DNA from 2 places in the Thalassotalea sp. PLHSN55 genome. Region 2 is predicted to be linked to the other one. Evidence: predicted binding sites of a transcription regulator. Region 2 holds the regulator's gene; the other holds the start of a gene.
The links. The regulator LexA, encoded in region 2, represses DNA repair genes until DNA is damaged. The targets are predictions, from matches to a motif close to TACTGTATNNNNATACAGTA.
Positions count from the first base shown of each region.

Region 1: the regulator LexA is predicted to act here: its motif matches at 3,407-3,426, upstream of recA (recombinase RecA).

Region 1 is NZ_JBPDIH010000007.1:57,957-65,967, reverse strand. It holds gene ACRRSQ_RS14375 (homoserine O-succinyltransferase) at 1-731, opposite strand, end outside; gene ACRRSQ_RS14370 (hypothetical protein) at 1,442-2,251, shown strand; gene recA (recombinase RecA) at 2,328-3,356, opposite strand; gene ACRRSQ_RS14360 (DUF438 domain-containing protein) at 3,653-4,621, opposite strand; gene ACRRSQ_RS14355 (hypothetical protein) at 5,113-5,973, shown strand; gene ACRRSQ_RS14350 (hypothetical protein) at 6,391-8,011, opposite strand, start outside.
Region 2 is NZ_JBPDIH010000003.1:77,831-85,841, forward strand. It holds gene ACRRSQ_RS06265 (cytochrome c oxidase subunit 3) at 1-829, opposite strand, end outside; gene ACRRSQ_RS06270 (cytochrome c oxidase assembly protein) at 853-1,392, opposite strand; gene ctaD (cytochrome c oxidase subunit I) at 1,433-3,040, opposite strand; gene coxB (cytochrome c oxidase subunit II) at 3,053-4,591, opposite strand; gene lexA (transcriptional repressor LexA) at 5,145-5,768, opposite strand; gene ACRRSQ_RS06290 (PEP-CTERM/exosortase system-associated acyltransferase) at 6,132-6,932, shown strand; gene ACRRSQ_RS06295 (ThiF family adenylyltransferase) at 7,014-7,904, shown strand.

The DNA.
Region 1 (8,011 bases), on a different contig from region 2:
TGTAAGGTAGTTGCGTCATATTCCGGATGACCCGTTACATAGACCTGTTGTTTATTTTTACTGGCAACCACATAGGCACCTGCTTGATCAGATTGAGCAATAATTGTCAAATCGGGAACCGATTGATAATCTTCAACACTGATATAACCATAGCGCGAATGTGGCACATTAAAACTACCGTCAAAGCCACGCGTTAACTCTTCGTGCGCGTCAAGTGGGCGATGCTGATACACTCCAGAAAGCTTTTGTTCACGCAGTTTTCGGTTAATACCGTAGTAATAGTACATCGCCGCATGAGCTGCCCAACATGAAAACATAGTTGAAGTTACATTTTTTTCAGCCCAATCAAATACTTCACAAATTTTATCCCAAAACTTAACTTCACTGTAATCAAGTAATGCTAGCGGCGCCCCTGTAATAATTAAGCCGTCGTATTGCTTATCTTTAATATCATCAAATAAACAATAGAAATTATCTAAATGCTCTTTTGGGGTATTTTTTGAAACATTTTTATGGATACGCACAAACTCAACATTAATTTGCAATGGCGTATTCGCCAACATGCGCAATATCTGCACTTCTGTTTCAATTTTATTAGGCATCAGGTTAAGTATTGCTACTTGCATCGGGCGAATTTCCTGATTAGCAGCACGGTGCTCAGACATTACAAAAATGTTCTCTTTGTCTAATATGGAAAGTGCTGGTAACTGATCAGGAATTTTAATCGGCATTTTTCTCAACCTCTTGAAGTAGTCACACTAATAATGAAATATCAAACAATGCAGATAAACATTAAAAGTTTATTATAGGCAATTCTATAGCGACTAATGTGACTTGGAACGCTAGAAATGTCAACTTCTAAACGTTTAGATGGCTAAAACTTTTAATCTGGTCTTATACTGTATTCTTATAGCGGCACTTTTTATATCCACTGAACTTATAGTGATTATTAACAACTGCCGTATTAACTGCGAAAATATTGCTCTCGCTTAACGTTATACCAAGTGCATTAATTAATTGATCACTTAGCGACAATTAAAAGGCTTATAGGCACAGGTTATATGCTCCATGCATAACCTAAGTACCTACATCCATGTAGGCAAGGCATTGATTGAAAAGAATGGTTATTCTCGGTAACTGCTCCTGCGTTACCCTAATGTATTACATCCATGTAATAACCTTGTCAAAATCAATAACGATGGATATAAGCCTTTTAAAATCGCCCTTTGGGAACTGATTAGCGAACTGATAACGGCTCAAAATTAAAGAAATATAGAATAACTATGTTTAAGTAATTTTGTTTGTTCTAAGGTCGTTAATCGAGTTCTAAGTTGACTAATTTATTAATATAATTGGTATTAGGTATTTTTAAATGATTTAAAGCGTAGTTTTCTTCTATACTCAAATTAAATGTCTATTTTTATTGATGGGATTAAAACGAATGCAGGTGCACAAGTTTTTGTTGTCTTGGTTTTGCTGGCTTGCATTACTACTTTCTCATTATGCATGCTCTGAAAGTTGGTCCGCTGCGCCTGACACTTCAGCCAAAAAGCCATTACAACAATACTTTTTAACCTTTCCGCCTTATTGGGAAAACAGTAATGATAAGTTCTCCGGAGTACATTATCGACTGGCCAAAGCTCTGTATAAACACGCAAATTTAGACGTTGAATTTGTTAATGTGCCTTATAGCAGAATGCAGCAACAAGCGACACAAGGTGACATAGCCTTTATTAATTACGGCGAAGTTGACGGAGTATATACCAACGATATTTTGCATGTTTGCGTACCACCAACAGAAATTACCTTACGCGTATATTACCTAGATGAAACCTTACCAGAGATAATTAATATTGAAGACTTTGATGAGCAAAACCTTATCATATTGCATGGTTTACCACTGGGTAACTATGAAAGTTTAAAAACCAATAAAAGCATTAGCTTTATGCGACCTCGTTCAGTAAAAGCCGCGATAAAAGGATTAGTTACTGGCAGGGGCGATTATTTTATTGTCTTTGACAATATGATGATAAATGCTCAACAACATTTTTTTCCGCTAAATAGCTACCAATTAAAAAGCTACCCTTTGTATACCCTGCTCGGCTATCCGATAACAACACCAAAGAACTTTATTGGTGGTAAAGAAATATGCCAAAAAGTAACTACTAGTTATCGGCAACTTATTGAAGCTGGAGTGGTTGACGAAAAACATAAAATTTTAACGTCAGATCTTGACCGGTTTTTGCAATAAAATAATAACTTAGCCATAAAAAAAACCAACGATTGCTCGTTGGTTTTCTTTAAGATGAACACTGTAATTTAAGTGATTATTCAGTTACAGCTTCTTCTTGAGTTTCATTACCGGTATTTTTTGATAAAAACAATTCACGTAAACGACCGTCAATTTCTTGTGCAATAGCTGGGTTTTCTTTTAAATAATCAACCGCTTTTGCCTTACCTTGACCGATTTTGTCACCGTTATAACTATACCAAGCACCAGCTTTTTCAACCATTTTGTTTTGCACGCCAAGGTCAATTAACTCGCCAAGGCTGTTAATGCCTTCACCGTATAAAATTTGGAATTCAACTTGTTTAAACGGAGGCGCAATTTTGTTTTTAACCACTTTCACACGGGTTTCATTACCAACGATCTCATCACCTTGTTTTACCGCACCAATGCGGCGAATGTCTAAGCGTACTGAAGCGTAGAACTTCAATGCGTTACCACCTGTGGTGGTTTCTGGGTTACCAAACATAACACCAATTTTCATACGAATTTGGTTAATGAAAATTAACATGGTATTTGACTGTTTTAAGTTACCGGTTAATTTACGCATTGCTTGAGACAACATACGTGCTTGTAAGCCCATGTGAGAGTCGCCCATGTCGCCTTCAATTTCAGCCTTTGGTGTAAGTGCTGCAACCGAGTCAACCACGATTACGTCAATAGCGCCTGAACGAGTTAACATGTCACAAATTTCTAATGCTTGCTCACCGGTATCAGGTTGAGAAACTAATAATTCATCAATATTTACACCAAGCTTTTCAGCGTAAATTGGGTCAAGCGCATGCTCAGCATCAACAAAGGCACAAATTTTTCCGTTACGTTGTGCTTCAGCAATTACTTCTAAAGTTAGCGTTGTTTTACCACTTGACTCTGGGCCGTAAATTTCGACTACACGACCTAATGGTAAACCGCCTGCGCCTAAAGCAATATCTAACCCTAGTGAGCCCGTTGAAATTGTTTCAACGTCCATGCTGCGGTTTTCGCCCAACTTCATAATTGAACCTTTACCAAATTGACGTTCTATTTGACTTAACGCAGCTGAAAGTGCTTTTTCTTTATTGTTGTCCATGTATCGCTCCACATTTACGATAGGGTTAATCTGTTTGATGAAGCAAAGTATACTGTATAGTCGTACAGTATCAAGTTTTTTATCAAACTTTTTTATTTCCTAAAAAAAATCAAACTGACGATACTTTTATTTCATTGAAAAATAAATAAAAAAAAGACATTAGTAACTTTTTAAAATTTTCAGTTAAAAAGTTACTAATGTCTTTTTTTCGAGATACACAGTATTACTTACAGTGTTAAGTACAGTATGAGTTACAGTATGAGTTTCTTAATAAATGCTGTAACTCTGCAGATTGCCTATTGCCATTCAAGTAATCGCTTTTGACCGTCAATTTTTAAAATATCAGTGATATCTTGCGACATTTCAATAACGCCTTTGTAATCACCTTCTTCATTTCGAATGGCAAAATAACGAATATGAATTTTACGATCTTTAAAGTCTATCCAAAATTCAGCGTTATCTTGCGTGCCCGCTTTAAATGCTTCAACAATATCAAGCACAACATTAACTGACTTAGGTGGATGACAAAATTTAACTTCACGTCCAATAATGCCTGCCGAACGTGGGAAGACTCGATTTTCACCTCGGTTATAAAAAATCACATGATCATTTTCATCAACATAAGTGAGATCGACCGGCATGAATTTCAGCATTAAATTAAGCTGCTCTGTGCTCATGTAGCCTTCATCCATTTTAATGAGGTCTTGTGTCGAAAAAGGTAATCGTCTTTTACGGCGATCTTCTCCTGGGTGAACATAGTCTTGTTCGGGATATGGCGCTGGTTCGTGCGCTAACATCCAGCCAATTTCACTATCACCTGCACCCATTTCTTGCCATTCTTGTTCTGATAAAAGCTCAAGTGCATTAGGAAATAACCTAACTTCTTCAATATGAAGCAAACCTTGCAGGTCATCAGTAATTAAATAGACTAATTGATTAACTCGATCATAATCTTTTTGCTCTATGGCTGTTCGAGCGCTACGAAATGTATCACGTATTTTGTCATGAAATGCCCACATGCCCTTACTTGGGCCTGTCCAACCATGTTTTTCTAAATACGGAAATAATTGATTTTCTTTACGGGCAAAGCGTTTTTCAATATCGGCTAGCTGATTAAATAAGTTATAGAACTGCTGAAAATCTTCGCTTATCTCTACCGATAGTAGTTCTTTAAGTATTGATATAATCAATTCACTTTCTTGAAAGTAAACTTTTACCGGATGACCATCAGCCAATTTTTCGGCATATTGTGGAATGACTCTCATAATTGCAATGCTGAATTTGATAGTTAAATAATGGCGGCTAATGTAACGGTAGCCGCAGGTTAATGCTTTGCCATAGATCATTATTTGTTTAACTAGAGCGTGTTGATCTTTGCTGTTTGAATTTTGTTCGAGATAAAAGCGTTTTAATCGCGGCGTGAGGTTTGTTGCCTAGTCATCTAAGCAAAACACCTCACACAGGTTACAAGTTCCAGACGTAACCTAAGTACCTGCATCCATGTAGGTAACAAAGAGTAAAAAGCTTTTAGCCGAATCCTTCGGACAGCGTTTGTTGTCATTTATACGGTGTTGGTGCTTTATCATGTGGAATAACCACACATCAAAAGCACCGCCTTGTATAAATACCCAACAAACTGCTGCAAAAACAAACTTGAAAGATCAACACGCTCTAACCTACGCCCAACTAAATAGTCGCTCGGCTTGATCTGATGCTAACCAATAGTGCATACTCATTTTTTTGGAAGGAATTATCTGTGCGATTATATGTTTGTATCTTAGTGACATTATTAACGGCTGCGGTTAGCCCTATAACTAATGCCAAAGATATTGTGATGTCAGGTAACGAGCGCGAAGATTACAGCACCGCATTGCTTAGTCATTTACTAAGTTATTCCCCAAATAAAAACTATCGACTAACATTTCAAAATGTCGATGTCCCTAAATTGCGCATATTTCGAATGATCGCTAATAACGAAGATGTCGATATAATCGTCGCTGGTGCTACCAAGGCACGCGAAAAAATATTAAAACCCATTAGGTATCCAATTTATAAAGGTTTGTTTGGCTGGCGTATTCCGCTTGTTCACCAAGACAACGAACATTTGTTTTCACCTGCGCCATCACTATCACAGTTTAAAAAATATATCCCCGGACAATTACACAGTTGGTCCGACACCAAAATAATTGAACATAACAATATTCGCGTCGAAAAAGGCAGCGATTATGTAGGCTTATTTCACATGCTAAATAAGAAGCGTTTTGATTATTTTCCTCGCTCAGTATTAGAAGTATTTTGGGAATATGATGCGCATCAAGATCTTCAAATAGCCATCGAGCCCCATGTTTTAATCCATTACCCTACCGCGTCAGTGTTTTACGTAAACAAAGACAATAACGAACTTGCTAGCGATATTGCACTTGGTTTTGAAATGGCAATCAATGACGGCAGTTTTCAGCAGTTATTTAATCACTATTATGGCGATATTGTCAGTAAAGTTAGCGCGCAAAAAAGAACTGCTATCCACCTGAAAAACCCTTTAATTATAGAAGACCTACCACGACAACGAACCGAACTTTGGGTCAACTTCGCTAACAACTCAATGGCAATAAATTAAATTGCGACATTTTATCGAGTGATTAAACACAATTAGCGATGATTTTATTCGCTTGGCTGTGGCATAATTACCCATTGCATTTGCTAATAATTAAAAGACTTTGCTCATTTATTCATGACTATTTCAACACCCGATTTATCTTCACACACACCTATGATGCGCAGGAGCAAACCCATTAAATAACAATAACTTAAAATAAAAACCTAGAAAACACACACTTACACCTACACATTAAAATTTATATAGATAAAAAACAAAAAGTTTTGATGAGCAGGTTTATCTAATCTGACAAGCAGCTCTGGCGAACTGCGGATCTTAGCCCTAGCACGTTTGGAAAAATTGAGTCAAAAAATAATCTATCACTTAATTTAAATATGAAAACACCCTAGAAAAAGGTAAAAGAGTATTCTGCCAGAATCATCCAGTCTTGTGTGCTAAACCATTTAGCGGTGTCATCGCTTCAAAATCTTGAAATAGAGTAAGGTACTTTTCTTCATTTTTAAGGTCTGAGTTCAGTCTCCAAACAATCGTACCTTTATAATAAATCGTGTAGATAATATCTTGGCGCTGACGATAGGCTGCAATATCCCACAATAGTTTATGGCACTTGGTGAACAGTGTATCGAATTTCTGCCTAAATAAGTAATTATAGATATTAGATAAGTCATTGATATCTTGATCTTTGATACGATCATACATACCACTTTCCACCAGCGCTTGATGCTTGTAAATAGTTGCCCGACAGAAATTGTAACCACTCCTATCTGACTCGATAGCCTTATCTAGTTGCTTGATTTTTTCAACATTGCTGCGCTCATTGTTAATTGTGAACAAGATGTTGTTGGCTAAAGTGAAATGCTTAAGTTTTCTTGCACGTTTCTCCAATCTGACTAAAGTTTTAAATCGTTCATCGGCACCTTTCGTTTCAGCAAGAATTACATCGGATAAGATGAAGGCTACTGATGTCTTGTGATATTCGCTTTTGTGTGTTTTGGCGAAAGCAATCGCCGCGTCAATATCCGTACTTTCAAGGAGATATAAACGCTCAATGAAAATAGTATCAAGTGTCCCTTTATCATCATCAGGACATAGCTCTTCACAGAGGTCTAGATACTTCTTTGCTTCAGTATAGTTTGCCTTCATCCTGTACGCTGAAGCCATATGCATGTAATACTTGTATAGATTGTCTTGATCGATTTCTTTGACAGTATCGAGCAATAGTTCTGCAGCCGAAATCGTTTCAGAATAGCGATCGGAATTACGTAGTATGTAAATATAAGAGCTACTATAGAAACGGAGTTTATTTAACCTCCTTTCGTTCATCTCATTACTATCTCCTACTCTTTCGTTGTATCTCATGTTCTGCAAGCAAGATTCAATATTGTAAAGAAGCAATGTACCTGTATTATCTTCTTCTGTGCTGTAGCCAGTTTGGTAGACCTTTCGATTGAGTGAGCTAAGTTTTACTCCAGACTTTGTGGGAATTACAGTCACTTTCAAGTAAGCAGTGGAGATTCTGAAAATATCTTCTTTAGACATTTTGCTAAGTATGTAGTCTTTAATGATAGGGTTAATTTTGATGATGGTGGTCGAAGAATCAATCCTGAAAGTCGTGGCTAACTCAAACCTAACCAATTCCTGTACATGTTTAGGGTTGAGTCCAGCACCCAGCTTGTCTCTCGTAAGATTGGTTAAAGTCTCTCCACTTTTCAAAATTGAAAGAATATTTAACATCTTCAGTGTCAACTCTTTCGATGGTTCAGTAAACAGTATATCTATCTGGTTAAGCGTTGTTTTAGGAATGTGAGCAAGGTGAAAATCATCATCAAAGATATCATCATGAGCCAGAACTTCTTCTACAGAGCTATTCTCAAGGAAATCCATTATTTGTTCAAGCTTATCAGTTACACCCTCGGATCGGTCATGGATCTGCGCTACTTGCGATTGAGTAAACTGTGCCCAGTCAAATCTATCGTTCAAAATCAGCTGACTCTCGTGCAAAGTAAGTGCCTCTAACTCTACATGAAAATTTCTGAAC
Region 2 (8,011 bases):
GCCAATACCAACTCGCAGCTTGGAAGGCAAAATGATTATCTGGAGTAAAGTGCCCTTTTAATACGCGGAAAAACATCACAATTAACATGATGGTACCAAGCGTTACGTGCATGCCATGAAAACCGGTCAGCAAATAAAAGGTATTGCCATAAATCCCACTGGTTAAATACAGCTGCATTTCTTCAGAATATCCGTGTGCATACTCTTGCACTTGAAAGTACAAAAACACTAAACCTAATAACACGGTAATACCCAGCCAAAGTTTAAGCTGAGGCCGTTTATTTTTCTCTAAAGCGATATGTGCAAAGTGAGCGGTAATTGAAGAGGTTAATAACAAAATAGTGTTTATCAGGGGTAAACCGTACCACCCCATAGCGGTTGTAGTGGTGCCGTCAGGTGTTTTTAGCAGCGGCCACTGCGCAGTAAATTCAGGCCAAAGCACTTCGCCTGTCATAGCATTATTACCGGCACCGTCTAACCAAGGTACTGCAAATGTTCTTGCGTAAAATAATGCGCCAAAAAATGCCGCGAAAAACATCACTTCTGAAAAGATAAACCAACTCATACCTTGTCGAAACGAGTTATCTAATTGGTGTGAATATTTTCCCGACATCGACTCGTTTATCACATTGCTAAACCAGCCATACATCATGTAAATCACTAACGCGATGCCAGCTAATAAAATATAACCACCACCACCTTCTTCGCTATTTAAATTAGAGACATAGCTGCCCGCACCAATAGCAATTAAAAATAAGGCTATTGCGCCAACAATTGGCCAATGGCTTTGTGCGGGTACATAATACGTTTCATACTTTTTTGTTGTCATTGTTGTTCCCTTTTCTCTAGGCGCTAACTAGCCACTTGTTCGGTAATATCGTACAAGGTATACGACAAAGTCAGAGTACTTACCTCGGGCGGCAGCTCAATATCTACATAAAACTGCAAGCCCATTTCTACGTCTTCACTGGCTTTTAATGGTTGCTGAGTAAAACAAAAACATTCAATTTTTTGAAAGTAATTAGCAGCAATTCCCGGAGACACCGACGGCACGGCTTGCCCGACAATGTCATAAGTGGCTTTATTTTTAGCGTAAAACTTAACAAACTTTGTTTCACCCGGATGAACTTTCATTTCATTTATTATTGGCTCAAACTGCCAAGGAATACCTTTAGCCGTTCGAGTAATAAACTGCACAGTGACGGTACGAGAAGTATCAATACCATCAGCAGATATTTGCGCCGCTGTGGTATTGGTTTTCCCGTTCAATCCGGTGATATCACAAAAAACATCGTATAAAGGCACTAACGCAAAGCCAAAACCAAACATAGCAAACACAATAACGACCAATTTTTTGATCACTTTTTTATTTTCTGCCTGCGCATTGTTCATGGCTGGTTGTTCGGTGTCTTTATTCATAAAGATGCTCTACCTAATCAATTTTTGGTGGTGTACTAAAGGTGTGATAAGGCGCAGGACTCGCAACCGTCCACTCTAGCCCTTCAGCACCATCCCAAGGTTTTGCTGGTGCTTTTTCACCACCACGAATACATTTGATCACCACAGCCAAGAAAATAAGCTGAGATAAACCAAAGGCAAAACCACCAATACTGACCCACTTATTAAAGTCGGCAAATTGCAACGCATAATCAGGAATACGACGTGGCATACCTGCTAGTCCTAAGAAGTGCATTGGGAAAAACAGTAAGTTCACCGAAATTAATGAACACCAAAAATGCCAGCGACTTAAGGTTTCGCTGTACATATGCCCTGTCCATTTAGGTAACCAGTAATAACTCGCTGCATAGATAGAAAACAATGAGCCAGTAACAAGTACGTAATGAAAGTGAGCAACCACAAAGTAAGTATCATGATATTGAAAATCTACCGGCGTCATCGCGAGCATCAAGCCAGAGAAACCGCCAATGGTAAATAAAATCACAAAAGCAATTGAAAATAACATCGGCGTTTCAAAGGTCATCGCGCCACGCCACATAGTGGCAACCCAGTTAAAGACTTTTACACCTGTTGGTACCGCTATCAACATGGTGCAGTACATAAAGAATAACTCACCAAATAACGGCATGCCGGTGGTAAACATGTGATGCGCCCAAACAATAAACGACAACAAGGCAATAGACGAAGTTGCGTAAACCATTGAGCTATAGCCAAACAGTTTTTTACGTGAAAATGCCGGAATCGTAGTTGAGACGATACCAAAGGCAGGCAAAATCATGATGTAAACTTCAGGGTGGCCAAAGAACCAAAAAATATGTTGGAACAAGACAGGATCACCACCGCCAGCAGCGTTAAAAAAGCTGGTACCAAAATAGGTATCGGTTAATAACATAGTGACTACCCCTGCCAAGACGGGCATCACCGCTATTAACAAGTAGGCAGTAATGAAAAATGTCCAAACAAACAATGGCATTTTCATGTAGGTCATGCCTGGTGCACGCATATTCATGATGGTAACCACGATATTAATCGCGCCCATAATCGATGAAATACCCATAATATGCACAGCAAATACAAAAAATGCCGTACTACCATTTGAATAAGTGGTTGATAGCGGCGCGTAGAAAGTCCAGCCAAAATTAGGCGCGCCTGACTCCATAAAGAAAGAGCCGATTAAAATAGAAAAAGCGAATGGTAATATCCAAAAGCTCCAGTTATTTAATCGAGGTAACGCCATATCTGGCGCCCCTATCATCATAGGTAACATCCAGTTTGCTAAGCCAGTAAATGCCGGCATTATCGCGCCAAATACCATAATCAAGCCGTGGACTGTGGTTAACTGGTTAAAAAAGTCTGGTTCAACTATTTGCAAACCCGGCTGAAATAATTCAGCGCGGATCACCATAGCTAAGGCGCCACCCGTTAATAACATGATGAAAGAAAACCACAGATACAAAGTACCAATGTCTTTATGGTTGGTGGTATATAGCCAGCGTTTTAAACCGGTCATTTTATGATCATCGTGATGCTCGTCATGCGAATCATGATCATTAGTCGTATCGTTAAGAACGTCTGTTGTCATTATAGTTACTCCCTATTTCGCACTTGCCGCATCAACGTCGGCAGCTTGTATTAAATCACCGGTGTTATTACCCCAAGCATTACGCTCGTAAGTCACAACTGCTGCAATTTGAGTTTTAGTTAATTGACCACCAAATGCAGCCATAGCAGGATTTTTCGCACTGCCATTAATCACCATATCAAGGTGGGCATTAATATCACCGGTAACGATTGCACTACCGATAAGTGATGGAAATGCAGGAGGAATGCCCGCGCCACTTGCTTGGTGACAAGCGCTACAGCTGGCGGTGTAAACTTGCTCGCCCATAGCCATCATTTCATCAAGGGTGTAAGTTTTTGTTAGATCTTCAACCGCCGGTGCGCTTTCCGCTACTTGTGTGGCGACATCATCAACAACATCCATTGCCGCTGATTTTATTTGTTCAACTTTGCCCGCAGGAGTTGAAGAATCATCAGCAGGAAGTCCCTTAACATCAGCAGCTTGCACCATATCTCCGGTATCGTTGCCCCAAGCATTTCGCTCGTAAGTAACAACGGCAGCAAGTTCTTTTAAGCTAAGTTGTTTACCATAGCCTTGCATTCCAGTGCCAGCACGGCCGTTGACGACAATATCAATATGAGCTTGGATATCGCCGGTGGCAATTGCGCTGCCTTTTAGTGCAGGAAATGCTGGAGGAACACCTAAACCAGTGGGCTGATGACATGCAGCACAATGTGCCATATAAGTGGTTTCACCTAAGCTCATTAATTCATCCATAGACAAGGATGCATTTAACGATTGCTGCTCAGCTGCTAAAGCCTGTGCAGCTATGTCGCGTTGCTCAACTAGCCATTTTTCATAATCGGCTTCAGATCGCACGTCGACAACTACCGGCATAAAGCCATGATCTTTACCACAAAGCTCTGCACATTGGCCGCGATAAATACCGGGTTCATCAACTTTGGTCCAAGCCTCATTAATAAAGCCTGGATTAGCATCTTGCTTAACCGCAAAAGCTGGCACCCACCAAGAGTGAATAACATCGTCTGAGGTAATTAAGAATCGAACTTTTTTATTAACAGGAATAACAAGAGGTTTATCAACTTCAAGTAAGTAGTGCTCGCCCTTTTCAGCGTTATCACTTACTTGATTTTCGTATTGCTCTCTAGGGGTTGAAAGCACTGAATAGAATTCTATATCTTGGTCAAAGTACTTATAGTGCCATTTCCACTGCGAGCCAGTAATTTGAATAGTAACATCTGAATCGTCATTATTTTCCATCTCAATTAATGTACTCGTGGCAGGCACTGCCATGGCAATTAAGATGACAATCGGAATTGCGGTCCAGAGGATCTCGACCTTAGTACTTTCATGAAAAGTGGCTGGTTTTACCCCTTTAGATTTTCGATGAAAAATCATCGACCAAAACATTGCGCCAAATACAACAAGACCAATAGCAGTACAAATGTACATCACCATCATATGCAGGTCATAAACCTCCCTGCTAATATCTGTTGCGCCCTTTGTTAAATTTAACTGCATGTCGGCCCAAGCTGAACTAGAAAATAACATTCCTAGTAGCAACCAAACCTGGTTACATCTCTTCACTCAACATCTCCTTCTGCTTGTAAAAGCAAAACAGAACGTTTTGAAGCAAACAACTTAATTACTTATATTGGTTCTGTTTGGTTTTCTTATTATTATTTCCAACGTAAGGTAGAAACCACGCATTTACACCACGCTTTCTTCTATTTTCTTATTATCATTTTGTCTATTTGCTGTACTAGAATTACTTAAATTTTATTCAAGGTCTAGTTTTTTTATGACATAGATCAACAAAAAAACCTGTGATATCAATAGAGTATCTACTCTAGGAACGAATAAAAACGGACATATATATTCGTGATAAAAATCACAAAAAATTTGCTTCAGGCGAAGAGGGCTCTAGTGTTGAGCTGATTAAATAAACAACAATTTATTGAAAATAACGAGAGTATTGGCGGAGACAAAAACAAAAAATACGACATAAATTATGTCGTATTTAAGACTCTGTTTTTCTAGGCTTATCATTTAAGTTGAGGAAAAATATCTTAGTTAAAGCTGAAATAATAAAATTTAGATATGTTTACATCCAATCGGCAGAGCGAATAACCCCAACGGCGATCCCTTCAACATTGAAACTTTGGCTCGCTAGATCAACAACAATTGGAGAGAAATCTTCATTTTCGGCGTGTAAATAAACAACATTACCTTCACGCTTGAATCGCTTCACGGTAACGTCATCTTCAACTCTTGCCACAATAACTTGCCCGTTTTGCACATCACTGGTTTGATGAACCGCTAACAGGTCACCATCCAAAATACCGATATCCTTCATACTTTCACCATTTACCCGAAGTAAATAGTCTGCTGAAGGACGAAATAAGTTACCATCAATTTTATAATTTTCTTCAACATGCTCTTGCGCCAATATTGGTTCACCAGCAGCGACTCTGCCGATAAGTGGCAACCCCTCTTCTTCAATGAATTCTTCAGCTAGGCGAATCCCACGTGACGTGCCAGGCAACATTTCAATATAACCTTTTTTGGCTAACGCTTTTAAGTGTTCTTCCGCAGCATTAGCTGACTTAAAACCAAAAAAATCAGCTATTTCTGCACGAGTTGGCGGCATACCTGTAGCTGATATTTTTTCTTTTATTAGATCAAAAATCTGCTGTTGACGGGGGGTTAATGGTTTAAGCTCAGTCATTATATTTGCCTGTAAATATGAACAGTATACCTGTTATTGTATACAGCCTTTTAATAAAGGCAAGCTTAACATTGTGTAAAACGAAATTTTACACAACTATTGGCGCTGTTTTTAACTAATACACCTTTTATAAATGAAAGACATGACTTTTATTTTGTAACGACACCAAACTAACTAACCTCTTTAGTTTCAAACAGTAAGCTATAGAGAGCTTTCGTATTTTTTCTCATTAGTAACATCAAAAAAGTATTTAAATATAAAGGAAAATATTGAGTTACTAGTATATTATTAGTAAGAGATGACCTAAAGTTACATATTCGTACATATTGGCTGTTATTTTTACCAATTGATATTGAGGGAAACATGAGTTCTTATTCTATTGCTGAAAACTTCAATCAGTATTTCAAAATAAAATTTGCAAGCACCAAGGAACTCCAGCAAGAAGCATATAAAATTCGTTATGGTGTATATAGTGAAGAGCTTGGCTGGGAAGAACCAAACCCATTGCATATGGAATCTGATGAATGTGATAAATATGCCTATCACTGTTTATTAGAACACCGAAGAACTGGGGTATTTGCAGGGTGTATTAGATTAGTTATCCCACCAGCTGAAGATCCCGAAAAAAAGTTGCCTTTTGAAGAGCATTGTTTAAGTAGTGCAAAAACAGAAGTATTAGACACAACAACTTTACCACGTGGTGGCTTCGGTGAAATTTCACGATTAGCCGTACTTGCTTCGTTTAGGCGTCGTGAAAAGGAAAAGCAAGTTCCTTTCGTATTAAACGACGTTAATATGGACAACATGTATAGTCCCGAGGAAAGACGTAACTTCCCTAATATTGCGATGGGTCTATATTTAAGTGGCTTAGCTATGGCTACAATTTTTAATCATGTCGGTCTTGTTGTAATGATGGAGCCGAGATTAAATCGACGTCTAATTCGTTTTGGCTTGCCCTTTGAGCAAATTGGTGACGAAATGAATTATCACGGCCAGCGCGCGATGTTTTTTCTCGCTCGAGAGAAATTCGACACTGAACTAAATGATGAAATAAAGAAGCTTTATGCGATTTTATATGATGACCTCGCTTCTCAAATTTCATTAAGAAAATTTTCAAATAATGCAGAATTCAACTTGCCAGATATTAAGTTAATTACACCTTAGTCGCATGTTTTGGCAATATCTATTTTTTAAATAACAACGATAAAATAGTTTACTCTTAAGCTATTTTTCTAAAGGATTGCTATGTTTAACTACGAAGAAGCTTTCTCTCGTAATATCGGTTGGGTAACGAGAGACGAGCAACAAATACTGCGTAATACCCGTGTTGCAATTGGTGGGCTTGGAGGCGTAGGCGGCGATCATGCGATTGTTCTATCACGCCTTGGTATCGGGAAATTTAATATTTCCGATCTTGATGATTATGATGTAGCAAACTTCAACCGCCAAGCGGGTGCTAATATGAATACACTTGGTCGCCCTAAAGCGGAAGTCATGGAAGAAACCATTCGAGGTATCAACCCGGAAGCTGATATTAAGAACTTTGATCAAGGCATTACCGATGAAAACTTAGAAGAGTTTTTAACAGACGTTGATATTTATGTTGATAGTTTAGACATTTTTGCGTTAGAAATGCGCCGTAAAGTTTTTCGACGTTGTTACGAAAAAGGCATTCCAACAATTACTGCCGCGCCAATGGGAATGGGAACTGCATTTCTAGTATTCATGCCCGGCAAGATGACATTTGACGAATATTTTGCCATTGTAGATACGCCAGCAAACGCATCAGAAGAAGAAAAAGCGAACATTTTTAATGACAATATTATTCGTTTTGTTGTTGGTGTCTCACCTTCCATTCAGCAACGTCACTATATTGTTGATAGCACCTCAATAAACTTCTTTAAAAAGAAAGTACCTTCAACCTGTATGGGCATTTCGTTAGCCGCAGGTACCTTATGTACCAATGTACTTAAGCTTATTTTAAAGCGTGGTGATGTGATTTATGCACCACATGGGCTGCATTTTGATGCTTATCGAAACAAGTTAATTAAGACTTGGCGCCCTTGGGGTAATAAAAACCCTGTTCAACTGTATATGTTTTGGCGATTCAAACAAATCATTAAAGACAATACTTAAGCCATTTCAATCAACATCTATTAAAACTTCAAAGCTCTGTCAATGCAGAGCTTTTTTACATCCAAGATTAAAGCCTTGCAGCTTTTAACTTTCTACTTTTAGCTTCC